2 regions of the Enterococcus sp. LJL120 genome follow, and region 2 is predicted to be linked to the other one. Evidence: predicted binding sites of a transcription regulator. Region 2 holds the regulator's gene; the other holds the start of a gene.
The links. The regulator HrcA, encoded in region 2, represses chaperone genes, less so after heat shock. The targets are predictions, from matches to a motif close to TTAGCACTCNNNNNNNNNGAGTGCTAA.
Positions count from the first base shown of each region.

Region 1: ACYSNU_RS07250 (Hsp20/alpha crystallin family protein) is a predicted target of HrcA. The motif match lies at 4,331-4,357, and genes of this name have one in related genera.

Region 1 is NZ_JBTXLV010000003.1:415,222-423,371, forward strand. It holds gene ACYSNU_RS07225 (MurT ligase domain-containing protein) at 1-64, opposite strand, end outside; gene ACYSNU_RS07230 (TrkH family potassium uptake protein) at 176-1,576, opposite strand; gene ACYSNU_RS07235 (HdeD family acid-resistance protein) at 1,775-2,284, shown strand; gene rbsK (ribokinase) at 2,380-3,276, shown strand; gene ACYSNU_RS07245 (hypothetical protein) at 3,381-4,232, opposite strand; gene ACYSNU_RS07250 (Hsp20/alpha crystallin family protein) at 4,466-4,882, shown strand; gene ACYSNU_RS07255 (histidine phosphatase family protein) at 5,201-5,800, shown strand; gene ACYSNU_RS07260 (glycerophosphodiester phosphodiesterase family protein) at 6,028-7,236, shown strand; gene ACYSNU_RS07265 (thymidine kinase) at 7,527-8,108, shown strand.
Region 2 is NZ_JBTXLV010000004.1:252,371-260,520, forward strand. It holds gene ACYSNU_RS08640 (cation-translocating P-type ATPase) at 1-1,528, opposite strand, end outside; gene dnaJ (molecular chaperone DnaJ) at 1,935-3,131, opposite strand; gene dnaK (molecular chaperone DnaK) at 3,385-5,214, opposite strand; gene grpE (nucleotide exchange factor GrpE) at 5,269-5,811, opposite strand; gene hrcA (heat-inducible transcriptional repressor HrcA) at 5,839-6,873, opposite strand; gene hemW (radical SAM family heme chaperone HemW) at 7,114-8,150, shown strand, end outside.

The DNA.
Region 1 (8,150 bases), on a different contig from region 2:
AAGTTTTTAAAACCCATTGCGAGGACTTTCCAGCAGCGATTGCCAGCTGACTGCGTAGACTCATAGTGTTCCCTCCATCAAACTTTCATAAATTCAACTTATCTTACCACATTCATTTCAAAAACTTAAATGCTCTTTCTCTAGCTTAAGAAAAAGCAAAAAAATCATGACCGGCTTAACCGATAATGATTTTTTCTTGAGGATATTTGTAGCCACTGTCTCGGCGTTCCTTCGGGATAAATAACAAAAGGGTATAGAGCATACCGATTCGACCGATAAACATCAAAAGCGCGATGACTAATTTTCCCGTCATGCTTAATTCTGCGGTGATGCCCATTGAAAGACCGGTCGTCCCAAAAGCGGAGGCAACCTCAACAATGATGGCAATTAATGATTGTTCTTCGGTGGCGGTTAAAAACAAGACGCAACCAAAACACATGCCCAAAGAAAGCATAAAGACGACCATTGATTTGCGGACATCATCATCGGGAATTTGGCGGCCAAAGGCATTGACATTTTTTTCTCCCCGTAGAAAAGAGATAATGTACAGTCCTAAGATGGCGACTGTCGTGGTTCGAATACCACCGCCGACAGAACTAGGCGAACAGCCGACAAACATCAAAAGTGAGAAGAAAATCAAAGTGGTCACTTGAAAATCACTTAAAGGATTAATTTGCAGGCCGGCATTACGGGTGGTCATCGAATAAAACATCGAAGTCATCCACTGCTCTATCGGCCCCTTGTCTAAGAAGAAATGGTCTTTTTCTAATAAGAAAATCGCAATGGTGCCGGCAATAAATAAGACAAAAAAGGCCAGAACGGCTAATTTGGTGAACAAAGAAAAACGAAACGGAATCGGTGTCGGCTGCTTTTTATAAGCCAGCCACTCGCGAAACTCCATAAGAACAGGAAAGCCAATGCCGCCGATAAAAATTAAAAACATAATAATACTTAAAAAGAAATAATCGTGGGCAAAGGGAGTAATCGATTCTCCTGTGACATCAAAGCCGGAGTTGGTGACGGCTGAGATGGCTTGATAAAAGCCATAGAAGACTGCATCCCAAAAATTTCGGTAATAGCCTCTAAAGTAGAAATACAACGAAAAAATGCCACCGAAAATAACTTGGAAAAAGACAATAATCCCAAAGGTGATGCGAATCAGACGGACAATGCCGCTAAGCTTGGTTTGGTTCATATCGGTCATAATCAGCTGCCGTTGCTTTAAGGATATTCGGCGTTTGGAGACGATAAAGAAAAACGTCGAAATCATCATAATTCCTAGCCCACCGATTTGAAAAAGGACTTCTAAGAGGACTACACCATTTTGATTGAAAACATCGTTAATATTAAAGGTGGTCAAACCGGTCACGCTGACGGTGCTGACCGCCATGAAAAACATGTCAATAAAGGGCTGGTGACTGTCCGGTTCCCGAAAAATCGGCAGGTAAAATAAGAGCAGGGATAACAAGGTCATCACCACATAATACATCACAATTATTTGGATGGAGGTAAAATGTTTGGCCGAAAAAAGCTTTAAGGCCCGTTGTTTTTTGCGAATAAAAGTCGTTACACTCATCTTTAAACTCCTTGCAGGTTCTTGTCACCAGTATAACAGATTTAATAAAAAAATTTAGGGGAACACCGCAACAACGAAATAAGTCGAATTGTTTCAAAAAAATGCCTGAATGCGCTAGTATTTAATTGTGACAAGAAGAATTTCATTATAAGAATTTTTCTTAATATGATTAAAAAAATAAAAAGGGGTTTGAGAAACATGAGAAAATTTAATTTAGGTTATTTCATTTTGGGATTATTATTTATCTTCATCTCCATTATTTCCTTTAGAGATCCCGCTAGTAATTTAGTGGCTTTGGTGGTCTTTTTTGCGGTGATGGCAATCTTGAAGGGGATTTTTGAAATTGCGATTCGCCGGCCGCTGCAAAATACTACTGGCGGTAAAGGAACTTTCGTATTAGTGATGGGGATTATCGATATTATTTTAGGAATCTTCCTTTTGTTCAACATGTCAGCCGGCGTATTGGCTTTGCCAATTATTTTCGCTATTTGGTTTATTATTGATTCCATCGGTGAATTGATGATTTCCAGTGCCTTTAAAGAAGTCAGCACCGGATACTACTGGTTTATGGTAATTGTCAACATCTTGGGAATTATTTTAGGCTTTATCTTACTCTTTAATCCGCTATCAGCTGCCTTGACGCTAGCCTTTTTAGTCGGAATTTACTTTATGATTACCGGCATTACTTATCTAGTGGCGGCCTTTTAATCGATAACAGCGCAAATCTTCAGCAGGGATGTTACAATCCTTGTTGAAGGTTTTTTTATTTTAAAATAGATTTAAATTAGATAAGGAGCGGTTTTATGAAAACTATTTTAGTCATCGGCAGTTCCTCAACGGATTTTATCGTCACCACCAAACAATTGCCAGCAAGCGGTGAAACAGTTTTTGGAGAAGCTTTTGCTACCCGCTTTGGCGGCAAGGGAGCTAATCAAGCGGTGGCCGCCAGTCGTCTGGGGGTAGCGGTCACTATGATTGGTAGTGTCGGCGCAGATTCCTTTGGAGAAAAAATCACTGAAAATCTGCAGGCCAATCAAGTGGATGTCCAACATTTTAAGCAAACAGCCCAGCAGTCTTCTGGTTCGGCGCATATCACCCTTTATGAAGGGGATAACCGAATTATCGTCGTGCCAGCTGCCAATAATTTATTGACGGTAGCCTATTTGAAACAATACAGTTCGGTGCTCAGCACAGCTGATTTTGTTATCTTGCAAAATGAAATTCCCCAAGAAAGTAATCTTTGGGTGATTGATTTTTGTGCAGAAAAGGCAATCCCTTTACTGTATAATCCTGCACCGGCTCGAGAAATTTCTGCTGTGGCTTTAGCAAAAACGACTTACTTTACACCGAACGAGCAAGAAGTGCAGCAATTATTTCCGAAAAATAGTTTGTCAGAAAGTTTACGACAATTCCCCAATCAATTAATTGTCACACTGGGGAAAAAAGGGGCAATCTTTTTTGATGGGGAAGAAGAAATTACAGTGCCAGCTTTTGCGACAGAAGCTGTCGACACAACAGGGGCCGGCGATACTTTTAATGGGGCTTTTGCCGTGGGAATCTTGCGGGGCTTACCGATTGCCGAGGCAATTCGCTTGGGCAATTTAGCTGCCAGTTTTTCGGTCCAAGGATTTGGAGCCCAAGGTGGGATGCCGACCCTTGCGGATTTAAAAACTTCTGCTGATTTTACTTTTAAGTTTTAAGGGAAAGTGCCATCTAAAGCACAAAAAACTGCCGATTCGGATTGTAGCTAAACTAGCTTAATCCAAAATTGGCAGTTTTTTCGTGGAGATAATCGGCAGAAAAATTAGTTTACAACGGTCCATTCATTGATGCTCTTGCCGTTTTTATCGAGTAATTCTAACCAGCTATTGGTGCCGCCGAAATATAAAAAGAGGCCGACTTCACTGACACTTTTTAAAATAATATCTTCAGTTGTTGTAAAATCTTTAAACTGGTGCTGATGTTCCTGCCGTAACTGCTCGCCAAACCGAGCGGAAAAGCCCAACGAACCATCTTTATTTAATGGCGCTTGTGGCAGCATTTTAGCGCCGGCTTTAATCAGCATTTCATTGCGCTTAATCCAGAAAACTTTTGCTTGTGCATCTGGTCGGTCAACAGAAAATTCAATTTCACTAACTTCCTTCGTCCATTTATGGCGGGGCTTACCACCCTTTGCTTTGCTGGGCTTTTCCTCAGCGGCTTGTGGACGGGTCAGAGGATAGCCAAAGCGTTCCAAAATCAAAAAGCTGTCTGCGAAAGCGGGGATAATAATTTTTTCGATATTTTCCGGCAGAGCTGTCTTTTTCAATTTCGCAGCATAGGGCTGGCCAGCAGTATGCAGCACATTATTTAAATAAGTGCTGTAATAATCTTTTTCTGTTTCTAAAGGGAAATCCAAATAAATTAATTGGTCAAAGGGAACATCTGGATCTTCAAAGGCATTCGTGGTAGCTAAGGCCACAACTTTTCCAGCATTTAAAAAGAAAAGAAAACCAGAATCATGTTCGCTTTGAAAAGAAAAGCCCATATTTTTAGCATCAGCAGCAACTGGCTTGGTAATAAAAATGGTTAAATCATTGGGTCCAAAAATTTCAGTGTAAGCTTCGTATAAATTCACTTTTAGTTCATGCAATAAATTATTTGTTAAAAAGTCCATTGTAAAGCCTCCTTCAGTTAACTGTATCAGTTACTTTCTATTAAACCTCTTTTCAATTTTCTTGTCATGTTTGCGGATTAAAATTTTTTTGTTTTGAGTTAGCACTCTCTTGACAAGAGTGCTAATCAGCAGTACAATATAAACATCAGGAAAGGTCAAAGATAACTTTCCCCTTGAAAATTATGCCAGATTTTTAAGGTTCTAAATAATTTTAGAGAAAGAAGATGGAGACTATGGCAAACTTAACAACAAGAAACAATAATTGGATGTCAATGGGAGATAACTTTTTTGATAATTTTTTTCCAAATAATCTTAGAGCAGATGAATTCAAAGTCGATATTAAAGAAACTGAAACTGCTTATGAAGTTAAGGCGGATTTACCCGGCTTTGACAAGGAAAATTTGAATGTTGTTTACGATGACAATATTTTAACTATTGATGCCAAGCGAGACAATACAGTTGAAGATAAGGATGAAGACGGCAATTTCTTAAGACGCGAACGTAGCAGCCAATCCTTCCGTCGGCAATTTATGCTAAAGGGCATCGACGAAGATAAAATAACTGCTAACTTTAAAGACGGCGTTCTGCATTTAGAATTAGCTAAAGCAGCAACTAATGATAAAGACCGTAAACGGATTGAAATTAATTAAAAATTTTAAGTCATAGAGCCTAAATATTTTCTGGGTTCTGTGGCTTTTTTTTGTTGTTTCTAGCCAATCTGATAAGTAGGGAAGATTTCAGGTGTCTACAGAGAGTTTATGCCAGCGGAATAATTATCATGTTTTTTTTCGAATCTTATTGAGGGGTTTAATTATTTGCAATCTACAACAAAACAAGCAAAAGTGGTATAACAGCGATAGTTGCAAACTGTCTAGGTTTGCAAAAATGTTGAGGTTGGGTGAGAATAAATGGGCAGAAAAATCTAGATTAGGCACCGAAATAAACTTAACGAAGAAGCGAGGCAGACAATGGAAATCATTTTAATTCGTCATGGAGAATCCCTTTTTAATCAAGCCAATCGGTCGACTGAGACTGGCCGCTTTTTTTCAGGTCAAAGCGATGTTCCCCTTACAGACAAGGGTCGTCAGCAAGCACACGAACTCAGTAGATTAGCAATTTTTTCAGGGGTTGATCAAGTGTATGCTTCTCCCCTTAGCCGAGCGTATGAGACCGCCAGATTGGCAACAGGCCGGCAGGACATTATTTTAGATAAGCGGCTAAAGAAGCGATCATTAGGAATGCTTGATGGGAAAAACATCACGGATTTGCCGCAAGGGCATGATTTTTTGCAAAACCAATCACTTGGCCATAGTTTTACTGATAGGACGCCAGGCGGAGAAAATTATGCTGATGTTGAAAAGCGGGTCGGCGAATTTCTTAAGGAACTGACAAAAAACTTGGCAGCTAACAAAGTAGCGATTTTCTCCCATTATGTTGCAATCCGTCTGATGATAAAATTGTTACTAAATTTGGATGAGGAACAAACTTTGACATTAAAAATCAAAAATAGTTACCCTATGTCTTTTAGAGGCGAATCACTGGGAAATTTTATTGGTGATTTTGATTAATAACGCTCTCACTTAGCAAAAATTACTTTTGATGGAAATTTAATATGCAGGTGTAAAAAGAAATTGTCAAAACTAAATTTTTCTTCAAAAAGTCAGTAGTTTAAAAGAACTAGCTTTCGTTTAGGCACATATCTGTTGATATTTAATGGGAATTGATAGTAAAATATGGCTATTAATCTAAAAATAAAATGTCAAAGTTTTACGTTTGGGGAAAAACAGGTGGAGAAGTGAAAAATTTAGGGAAATTTTTGTTGGCAGTCACAGTCTTTTTAGAAATTAGTTTTTTTAATCCAGCATCAGGGGAAGCGGCAGCAACCGATAGTACACCGATGTATCGGATGTACAATCCCAATTCCGGTGAGCATTTCTATACGGAAAATCGTTTTGAACGAAATGATTTACAAAGTGTCGGCTGGAATTATGAGGGAATCGGCTGGTATGCACCGGTAACAGGTAATCCGGTTTATCGTTTGTACAATCCGTATAATGGTGATCACCATTATACTTTAAGTGCTACTGAGCGGGATAATCTGGTGAAAATCGGCTGGCGAAATGAAGGCATTGGCTGGTATTCAGACCCGAATCAAAGTGTACCATTGTACCGAGCTTTTAATCCGAACGTTAATACCGGCAGTCATAACTACGCAATTACTTGGACTGAGCAAGAGAGCCTCATTAATCGAGGATGGCATAATGAAGGGATTGGTTGGTACGGTGTGGAGGCAGAAAGTTTTCAAACGACTTATGTCAATCATCGGGGCAACACTTATAGTGCTCCAGAAAATTCCCTGCCAGCTTTTCGGCAAGCTAATGCTCCAGCGGTTGAAACGGATTTAAAATTGACGAAGGATCGTCAATGGGTTTTGATGCACGATGATACCCTTGATCGCATGACCAATGGCACTGGTGCAGTTAGCGATTATACCTTGGCTGAATTGAGCAATTTTAAAATTGACCAAGGGGCGAATGTCGGCAGTTATTCAGCGGCAGATTTGAAAATCCCTACCTTGGAAGATTATTTATTCATTTGTATGGTAGAAGGTAAGATTCCTTTTCTTGAACTAAAGGATGCCTCGGCGACGACTGAAGATTTGCAAAAAGTCTTCGATACTTTAGCAAATTATGGTTTTACCAGTGATAATACCAAAATAATTTCCTTCCATTTTGAGCAACTGCAACTGGCTAGTCAGATTAATCCAGATTTTCCTTATCTATACTTGGTTTATGAAATTAACCAAGCTACAATTAATGCAGCTTTACAATTAGGCAATCAGCCGGGAATTGATTCTCACTATGGGCAAGTAACCAGTACCGCTGTCAGAAAGGCACGCAATGCCGGTTTGACCGTTGGAACGTGGACCGTTCCAGAAAACCAATTTTTAGATATGCAAGACATGCGGGTGGACTATGTGACCACCGATCAAGCGCCTCGCTAAAATTTTGAAAAAATTTTCATTGTCTATCAATAAGATTTTTTTCGCTAAGAATTGATTACTGCTAGTCTCTCAAGCAACGCTTATCAAAGTAGATAATTTATGAAAATAATCAAATTGCCCTTATGCCGCTTGTTTTCATTTTGAAAGCAGCGGCATAAGGGGAATTTTTTTTGAAATTCAAGACGATACTGATTATTTTGCTAAATTTTTTTCTCGGGAAATCTCCCTCTGTAAATTTTTCTGGTTTTCAGCTATAATACCAAAGGAATGTTGACGAAGGGTGAGCAGAGATGGCACAATTATTTTTTAAATATGGGGCAATGAATAGCGGTAAGACAATTGAAATTTTAAAGGTAGCCCACAACTATGAAGAACAAAATAAACCGGTTGTCCTATTGACTAGCGGTCTCGATACCCGGGAAGGTGTCGGGGTTATCTCCAGTCGCATTGGTTTAAAGCGGGAAGCGACACCGATTTTTGCGGAAACTAATTTATATGAGCTGATTGTCAATTTGGATTATCGGCCCTATTGCATTTTAATTGATGAATCGCAATTTTTGCAAAAGCATCATGTCTTGGCTTTGGCAAATGTTGTTGATAAATTAAACATCCCGGTGATGGCTTTCGGTTTGAAAAATGATTTTCGCAATGAGCTATTTGAAGGCTCAAAATATTTACTGCTCTATGCAGATAAAATAGAAGAATTAAAGACAATTTGCTGGTTCTGCCATAAAAAGGCGACGATGAACTTGCATTATATTGACGGACAGCCAGTCTATGAAGGCAATCAGGTTCAAATTGGCGGCAATGAAGCTTATTATCCTGTCTGTCGCAAACATTATTTTGAACCGGGAAAAATTGTTGAGAAGTAAAGCTACATTAGTTGATAGATTGTTTAGATGTTGCATTCTACT
Region 2 (8,150 bases):
CTAAGGTGATTTCGGTATGATTAATTGGCTTAAAGGCAAAGGCTAAGACCCGCAATGCTCGTTTAGAAAATTTTTCGTTTTGCTGCTGTAATTGTTTTTGCAAATCAGCAGTTAAAGGCTGCACCTGACCGTTCAATAAAATTTTACTTGAGCGGCCGAAAACAATATCTGGTCCACCCTTGACTAAAAGTAAATCCTGACCGTCAATCTGATGGAGTGTCGACATTAATTTTCTAGCAGAATCAAAGGGCAATTCACCTTTGCGGGGATATCTTTTTCGCAAATCAGCAGCCGACAATGCTAGCTTCTGACTAAAATCTACTAAGGCAATCTCTGTTGGATCACCTAATTTTTGGCCGGCCTCGGTAATAATGGCATCATTAGTCAAAGTAGAAATTTGCAATAAGCGTTCTTCATCGACTGTCCAGTTTTGCGAATCCTTGGTAAATTCGCCAGTTTTGCCGACGGGTAAATAAAAGTCGACCACCGTCATTTTATTTTGGGTTAAGGTTCCGGTTTTATCTGTGGCAATAATACTCGTGGAACCTAATGTTTCTACGGCTGCCAGCTTGCGGATAATTGCATTTTCCTTGGCCATCTTCTTTGTGCCCAAAGACAAGACAATCGTGACAATCGATTGTAACGCCTCAGGAATGGCGGCTACTGCCACTGCCACCGCGAACATAAACGCATTGACAATATCTTCTGTGGCAACCCCAGCGTTATCGCCGAAAAATAACCGAGCTAGTTGAATTCCTAAAATTGTCAGCGATAAAACTAAAATCCAGATACTTAATTTTTTACTGAAACGATCTAAGCCTCGTTGTAAAGGCGTCTTACTTTCCGTGGTATTTTCCAATAGGGCTGCTACTTGACCAATCTCAGTAGCTCCAGCGGTCGCTGTTACTAAAAATTTTCCTCGACCATTCGTGATAATTGTGCCACTGAAAACCATATTATCTTGATCGCCGATAGCAACTTTATCAGCTAAAGTTCCCACCATTTTTTCAGCAGGCACGGATTCTCCCGTTAGCATCCCTTCGTCAACTTTTAAACTGTTTTCCTCAATCAAACGGCCATCCGCCGGAATATAATCACCGGCCTCCAGATTAACAATGTCACCGACAACAATTTTATTGGCGGGAACTTGTTCTTCTTTACCATCCCGTAACACACTGGCCACAGGCGCCGAAAGTTTTTTCAGAGCCTCCAGTGAACCTTCCGCTTTTTTTGCTTGAATGACACTGACTAAAGAGTTCAGCATTAAGACAGCGAAGATAACAATCGCTTCGATATGGGCGCCCATCGAGACCTGTACGAAGGAAACAATCAGTAAAACAATCACCATCGCATCTTTAAAGGTTTCTAAAAATAACTTGATAACCGATTTTTTCGGCGCTTCCGGTAGTTGGTTCAAGCCATCTTTGGCGAGCCGTTCTGCCGCCTCTTGATTGGTTAAGCCAGTGGGATTCGTCGCTAATGTCTCATATAAATTTGTTATTTCCTCTTGATAAGCTGTTTTTTTCAATTGTTTCCTCCAAATTTTTTATTGAAATAGCTCCTTAGAGACAAAAAGAGACTTAAGACAAACCAAATAGGTTTATCTTAAGTCTCATCGTTTCAGGTTAATACCAGCCAAAAAATTTTGACTAACTGTTGATATTACCGCGGCCTTTAACGACCACCGATTACTCCCCTAAGGACGTATTTCTATATTCGTTATCATAACGAAGTTAGTGGCCAAAAGCAACAGATGCAGCCTGTCAACTTTTTTTCAAACACAGAATTTTTGAAGGAATCACTTCAAAAGCTGCTGTGCCGCCAGTTTAATAACGATTCGTGTAAATCATAAGAAATTCTATCTAGAGAAAACAATTTTAAACTTTCTCTCTAACAAAACTTCTTTGAACATTTAATGTAAATTCTTTACAAAATTATTTTTTCTTTTTGCCGCCGCCAAAAGCGTCCTTCATTTTATCGAAGAAGCCCTCTTCCTGCTGCTCGCTGACTTGGGAATCGCCACCAGCATCTGCAAATGCTCGTAACGCTTCTTTTTGCTTGTCGTTTAAGTTTTTCGGTGTAATAATCCGCACCGTCACATGTTGATCACCGTTGGCATTGCCCCGTAATCTCGGCGCTCCCTTGCCTCTTAAACGAAATTCTTTACCAGTTTGAGTGCCGGCGGGAATTTTCATTTTTACATCTCCGTGAACAGTCGGTACTTGGACTTCATCTCCTAAGGCTGCCTGAACAAAGCTCAAAGGCAAATCATAGAAAATTTCGCCGCCGTCGCGATCAAAAATATCACTTTCTTCGACACGGAAGACCACATATAAATCGCCATAAGGTCCGCCATTGGTACCGGCTTCCCCTTGATTTTGCAGACGCATTTGTTGACCGTCTTCTACACCGGCAGGTACGTTCACTTTAACGGAATGGGCTTGCTTTTCATGACCTGAACCATGACAAGTTGGGCATGGTTCTTTAATTTCTTTACCAGTTCCGTGGCAGACATCACAGGTTTGACGACTCATGACCCGGCCTAGTGGTGTTTGGCGTTCAACATTAATTGAACCGGAACCATGACACTTATGACAAGTCACAGGTTGCGTACCTGGCTTAGCACCATTTCCGTTACAAGTGTGACACACTTCTTCACGATTGTATTTGATTTCTTTTTCAGTCCCAAAAATCGCATCTTCAAAAGCTAAATCAACCGTGTATTGTAAATCGGCTCCTTGTCTTGGGGCATTGGGATCGACGCTGCGACCACCGCCGCCAAAGAAAGAATCAAAAATATCTTCAAAACCGCCGAAGCCGCCGCTACTGTAGCTGCCGCCACCGCCGCCACCGCCGCCGAAACCACCAAAGCCACCAAAACCGCCAGCGCCGCCACCATAATTTGGATCAGTTCCTGCGTGACCGTATTGATCGTAGGCTGCTTTTTTCTGAGGATCGCTTAAAATTTCATAGGCTTCAGAAATTTCTTTAAATTTGTCTTCAGCATCCGCTTCTTTATTAATGTCGGGATGGTATTGTTTAGAAAGTTTTCGGTAGGCTTTTTTGATCTCATCATCTGTTGCCCCTTTGGTCAGTCCGAGCACTTCATAATAATCTCTTTTCGTTGCCATCGGCTTCCTCCTTGACGTAAATCTGCTTACAAATCCTTGATTTACGCTTCACTCATTATTTTTCCTGATTGTCTCAATTAAATCCGTCTTACGAATCCAAATTATCATACCATATTTATTAGAGAATCTGAACAGTTTCACCGCATTCTCCTAAAAATATTGGTGGCTCTTAAATAGACGAATACCAATCAAAAAGCCAAAGCAGAAGCTTTGGCTTTTCAAACAACTTAGCAGACTAGCTGCTGGTTAAACATTATTTATTGTCACCGTCAACTTCTTCAAAATCTGCATCGACAACATCATCAGCGCCGCCTTGAGCTGCTTCTGGGTCAGCTTCTGCTTGTTGTTGTGCTGCTTGTTCATAAAGTTTTACTGATAGATTTTGCACGATTTCGTTTAGCGCATCCCGTTTAGTCTTCATTTCTTCAATGTTGTTCGCTTCAACGGCTGCTTTCAATTCATCACGGGCATCTTCCGCTTTTTTGACTTCGTCAGCATCGACTTTGCCTTCAAGCTCCTTCAATGTTTTATCGACTGTGAATAACAAAGCATCGACATCGTTACGTAAATCAACTTCTTCTTTACGAGCTTTATCAGCATCAGCATTTGCTTCAGCATCTTTAACCATCCGTTCGATTTCATCATCAGATAAGCCTGAAGAAGATTTAATCGTGATTGTTTGTTCTTTTTGCGTGCCTAAGTCCTTCGCAGAAACATTTACGATACCATTTTTATCGATATCAAATGAAACTTCGATTTGTGGAATACCACGAGGTGCTGGTGGAATATCCGTTAATTGGAAGCGTCCTAAAGTTTTGTTGTCTGCTGCCATTGGCCGTTCACCCTGCAGGACATGAATATCAACTGCTGGTTGGTTGTCAGCCGCTGTTGAGAAGACTTGTGATTTACTTGTTGGGATTGTTGTATTTCTGTCAATTAATTTAGTGAAGACGCCACCCATTGTTTCAATACCTAATGATAATGGAGTTACGTCTAATAAAACGACATCCTTCACATCACCAGTGATGACACCACCTTGAATGGCAGCCCCCATCGCAACTACTTCATCTGGGTTCACTGATTTATTTGGTTCTTTATTCGTTTCTTTGCGGACTGCTTCAACCACTGCTGGAATCCGAGTTGAACCACCAACCAAAATTACTTCATCAATTTCAGATTGAGATAAGCCAGCATCTTTTAAAGCTTGGCGTACTGGTACTTTGGTTCTTTCAACTAAATCTAAAGTTAATTCATCAAATTTAGCGCGGGTTAAAGTCATTTCCAAGTGCAAAGGTCCAGCGTCGCCAGCTGTGATAAATGGCAAGCTGATTTGTGTGCTAGTCACACCAGATAAATCTTTTTTAGCTTTTTCAGCAGCGTCTTTTAACCGTTGTAAAGCCATTTTATCTTTGCCTAAGTCAATACCGTTTTCTTTTTTGAATTCTGCAACCATGTGGTCGATAATTTTGTTATCAAAGTCATCCCCACCTAGGTGATTGTCACCGGCAGTTGATAATACATCAAAGACGCCATCGCCTAATTCAAGAATGGAAACGTCAAAGGTACCACCACCAAGGTCAAAGACTAAGATTTTTTCATCTTTATCTGTTTTATCTAAACCATAAGCTAAAGCGGCTGCTGTTGGTTCATTGACAATCCGTTCAACTTCTAAACCGGCAATTTTACCAGCGTCTTTCGTTGCTTGACGTTGGGCATCGTTGAAGTATGCAGGAACAGTAATAACAGCTTTTTCAACTTTTTCCCCTAAGTAATCTTCAGCAAAACCTTTGATATATTGTAAAATCATTGCTGAAATTTCTTGTGGTGTATAAGATTTGCCTTCTGCTTCGACTTTGTAGCCAGCTTCACCCATATGACGTTTGATAGAAGCAATTGTGTTGGGATTAGTCACTGCTTGACGTTTTGCTACTTCACCTACTTGAATTTCACCATTTTTAAATGAAACAACAGATGGTGTTGTGCGGTTGCCTTCTGGGTTGGCGATAATTTTTGCTTCGCCGCCTTCAAGAACTGCAACTGCTGAGTTTGTTGTACCTAAGTCAATACCGATAATTTTACTCATAATTAATTTCTCCTCACTGTAACTTTTTTATCTTTTATTTTTAGAATAGCTTTTTTATTGAGCCACAATAACCATCGCTGGTCTTAACACGCGGTCATGTAATTTATAGCCCTTTTGCAAAACTTCAACAACCGTTTCGCTTGGAGCGTCATCATTGGCTGGAATCGTTTGGACAGCTTGATGTAAATTAGGATCAAAGGTTTCTCCCATTGCAGAAATTTCTTCGATGCCTTCTTCCTTCAAAGCAACTTGCAAACTTTCCAAAACCATCATAATGCCTTTTTTCAAACTGGCACCCTGTTCATCATCCACTTCAATTGCCAAAGCCCGCTCCAAATTATCTAGAGATGGCAAGACTTTTTTTGCTAAGTCTTGGGAACGATATTTTTGCATCGTTTCTCTTTCACTGCGATTGCGGTTGGTGATATTGGCGATTTCCGCCCGAGCTCTTAAAAACTTATCCTCCATATCAGAAAAATCAGCATTTAATTTTTCCAGCTCTGTTAAAACTTCGACTTCTTCGACTAATTCTTGATTGGCATCCGCTTCTTCAAGATTTTCAGGTTGCTCTTTTAATTCTTCGTCTTTTTCTGCCATCGTATAAACTTCCCTTCTATTCATTGGTTAACCGTCTAATTCCCGGTAGTAATCCTCCAAACGATCGGCAAGTTCTTGGCGGAACACATCCACTAAGCCGAACATTTTCGAATAAGGCATGCTCGTCGGTCCTAATAATGCAATCATGCCCCGACCGTGACCTTGAATATCATAGGTCGCTTGAATCAGACTTAGATTGTCTAATAAATTATTCCCGATTTCAGAACCAATTTTTATTGAAATCCCACCCTCTGCTGGTACAAAGAGCTGACTCAATTCATCCGAATCCTTCATAAATGAATAGGCTGATTTAAATTCTGTCAAATCTTGACTAGGATTAAAATCTAACAAATTCATTCGACCGCTCACGTAAACTTTTTCTTCAAAGGCTTGGCCTAGCATACTATTAAATAAACTGACCAATCCGTCCGTCGTTTGGAAATACTTGTGAAGAATCATCGGAATTTCTGTCCGCAACCGATGGTAAACTGTCAACAAAGGTTCGCCGACTAATTTATCATTGATAATTCGAACAATTTTTTCTAAATCCTCACCGGTAACTCCTTCAGGAATTTTGAAAATTTGGTTTTCGACATTGCCTTTGTCCGTCACAATCAAAGCAATGACTTGGCGATCATTTAAAGGGACAATCCGAAAACCGGTCAATTTCCTTTCCTTAACTTCAGGACCTAAAGAAAATGCCGTGTAGCTGGTCAATTGGGCTAGAACCTCAGCAGAGCCTTCAATGATTTCATTAATTTCGTGAAATTCCTTTTTAAAGGATTGACGAATTTTCAAGACATCATTGTTGGCAATTTGAGTCGGTTCCAACAAATAATCCACATAATAACGATAACCGGCTAAGGAAGGAATTCTTCCTGAAGATGAATGGGTCTTTTGTAATAACCCATGCTCCTCCAACGCCTTCATATCATTGCGAATTGTTGCAGAACTGGCTGAGATGCCCTCCTCCATCAACTTTTTCGAGCCGACGGGTAATCCAGTTTCGGTATAATTCTGAATGATGAGCCGTAAGATATTTTTTTGTCTGTCTGTTAACATCTCAATCACCTTCATCATTTGTTTTAGCACTCTTAACTATCAAGTGCTAACACAAGTATTAATATACCATATTCTCCAGAGAAGTCAAGGAAAACGATGCAAAAATTAGCACTTGTTTTATCCGAGTGCTAATTGCTTTTTTTCAGATAATTTCAATCATTGGAAAAGTTTCTTCTATATTAAGTCTAAATAAAGTATGGTACTATTTACAAAGAAATTGAACCACGAGGAGTCCAAACGATGGAAACAAAAAAAATTTTACAACCGGTCTCAGCCTATTTACACATTCCTTTTTGCGAGCATATTTGCTATTACTGTGACTTTAATAAAGTTTTTCTAGAAGGTCAGCCGGTTGATGAATATATTGAAGCATTACTAAAAGAAATTCAATTGACGAAAGAGCGTTTCCCAGTTGAAGAAATGGCTACTCTCTATATTGGTGGTGGAACGCCTACCTCCCTCTCTGCAAAACAATTGGATCGCTTATTAGCCGGCGTGAGGGAGCTGCTGCCCTTCAATGATCAAAATGAATTTACCGTTGAAGCTAATCCCGGTGATTTAACTCAAGAAAAATTACAGGTAATGAAAAATTACGGAGTAAACCGTTTATCAATGGGCGTACAAACCTTTGATGATAAATTACTGAAAAAAATTGGTCGCAAACACACCGCTGCCGATGTCTATGAAACGATGGCCTTTTTAGAAAAGGAAAATTTTGAAAATGTTAGCATCGATTTGATTTATGCGCTGCCGGGACAAACCTTGGCAAGCTTTCGTGATACCTTACAGCGGGCAATTGAATTGGATTTGCCCCATTACTCGTTGTATTCTTTAATTTTAGAAAATAAAACCATGTTTATGAATTGGGTGCGGCAAGGTCGGTTGGAATTACCAGATCAAGATATTGAAAGCCAGATGTTTGCTGAAACCATTGAACTGATGGCAACTGGCAATCGGCAACAATACGAGGTCAGTAATTTTGCAATTCCCGGCAAGGAAAGCCAACATAACTTAGTTTATTGGAACAACGAACATTATTTCGGTCTGGGGGCAGGTGCTAGTGGTTATCTCGGCAATATCCGCTATAAAAATCATGGCCCAATTCAGCATTATTTAGCGCCTTTACGAGACAATCAGCTACCGATTCGTGAAGAAGAAAAATTGAGCCGCAATAACCAGATGGAAGAAGAAATGTTTTTAGGGTTGCGAAAACGCCAAGGCATTTCGCCTGCTCATTTTGCTGAAAAATTTCAAGTGTCATTAGATTCAGTTTATGG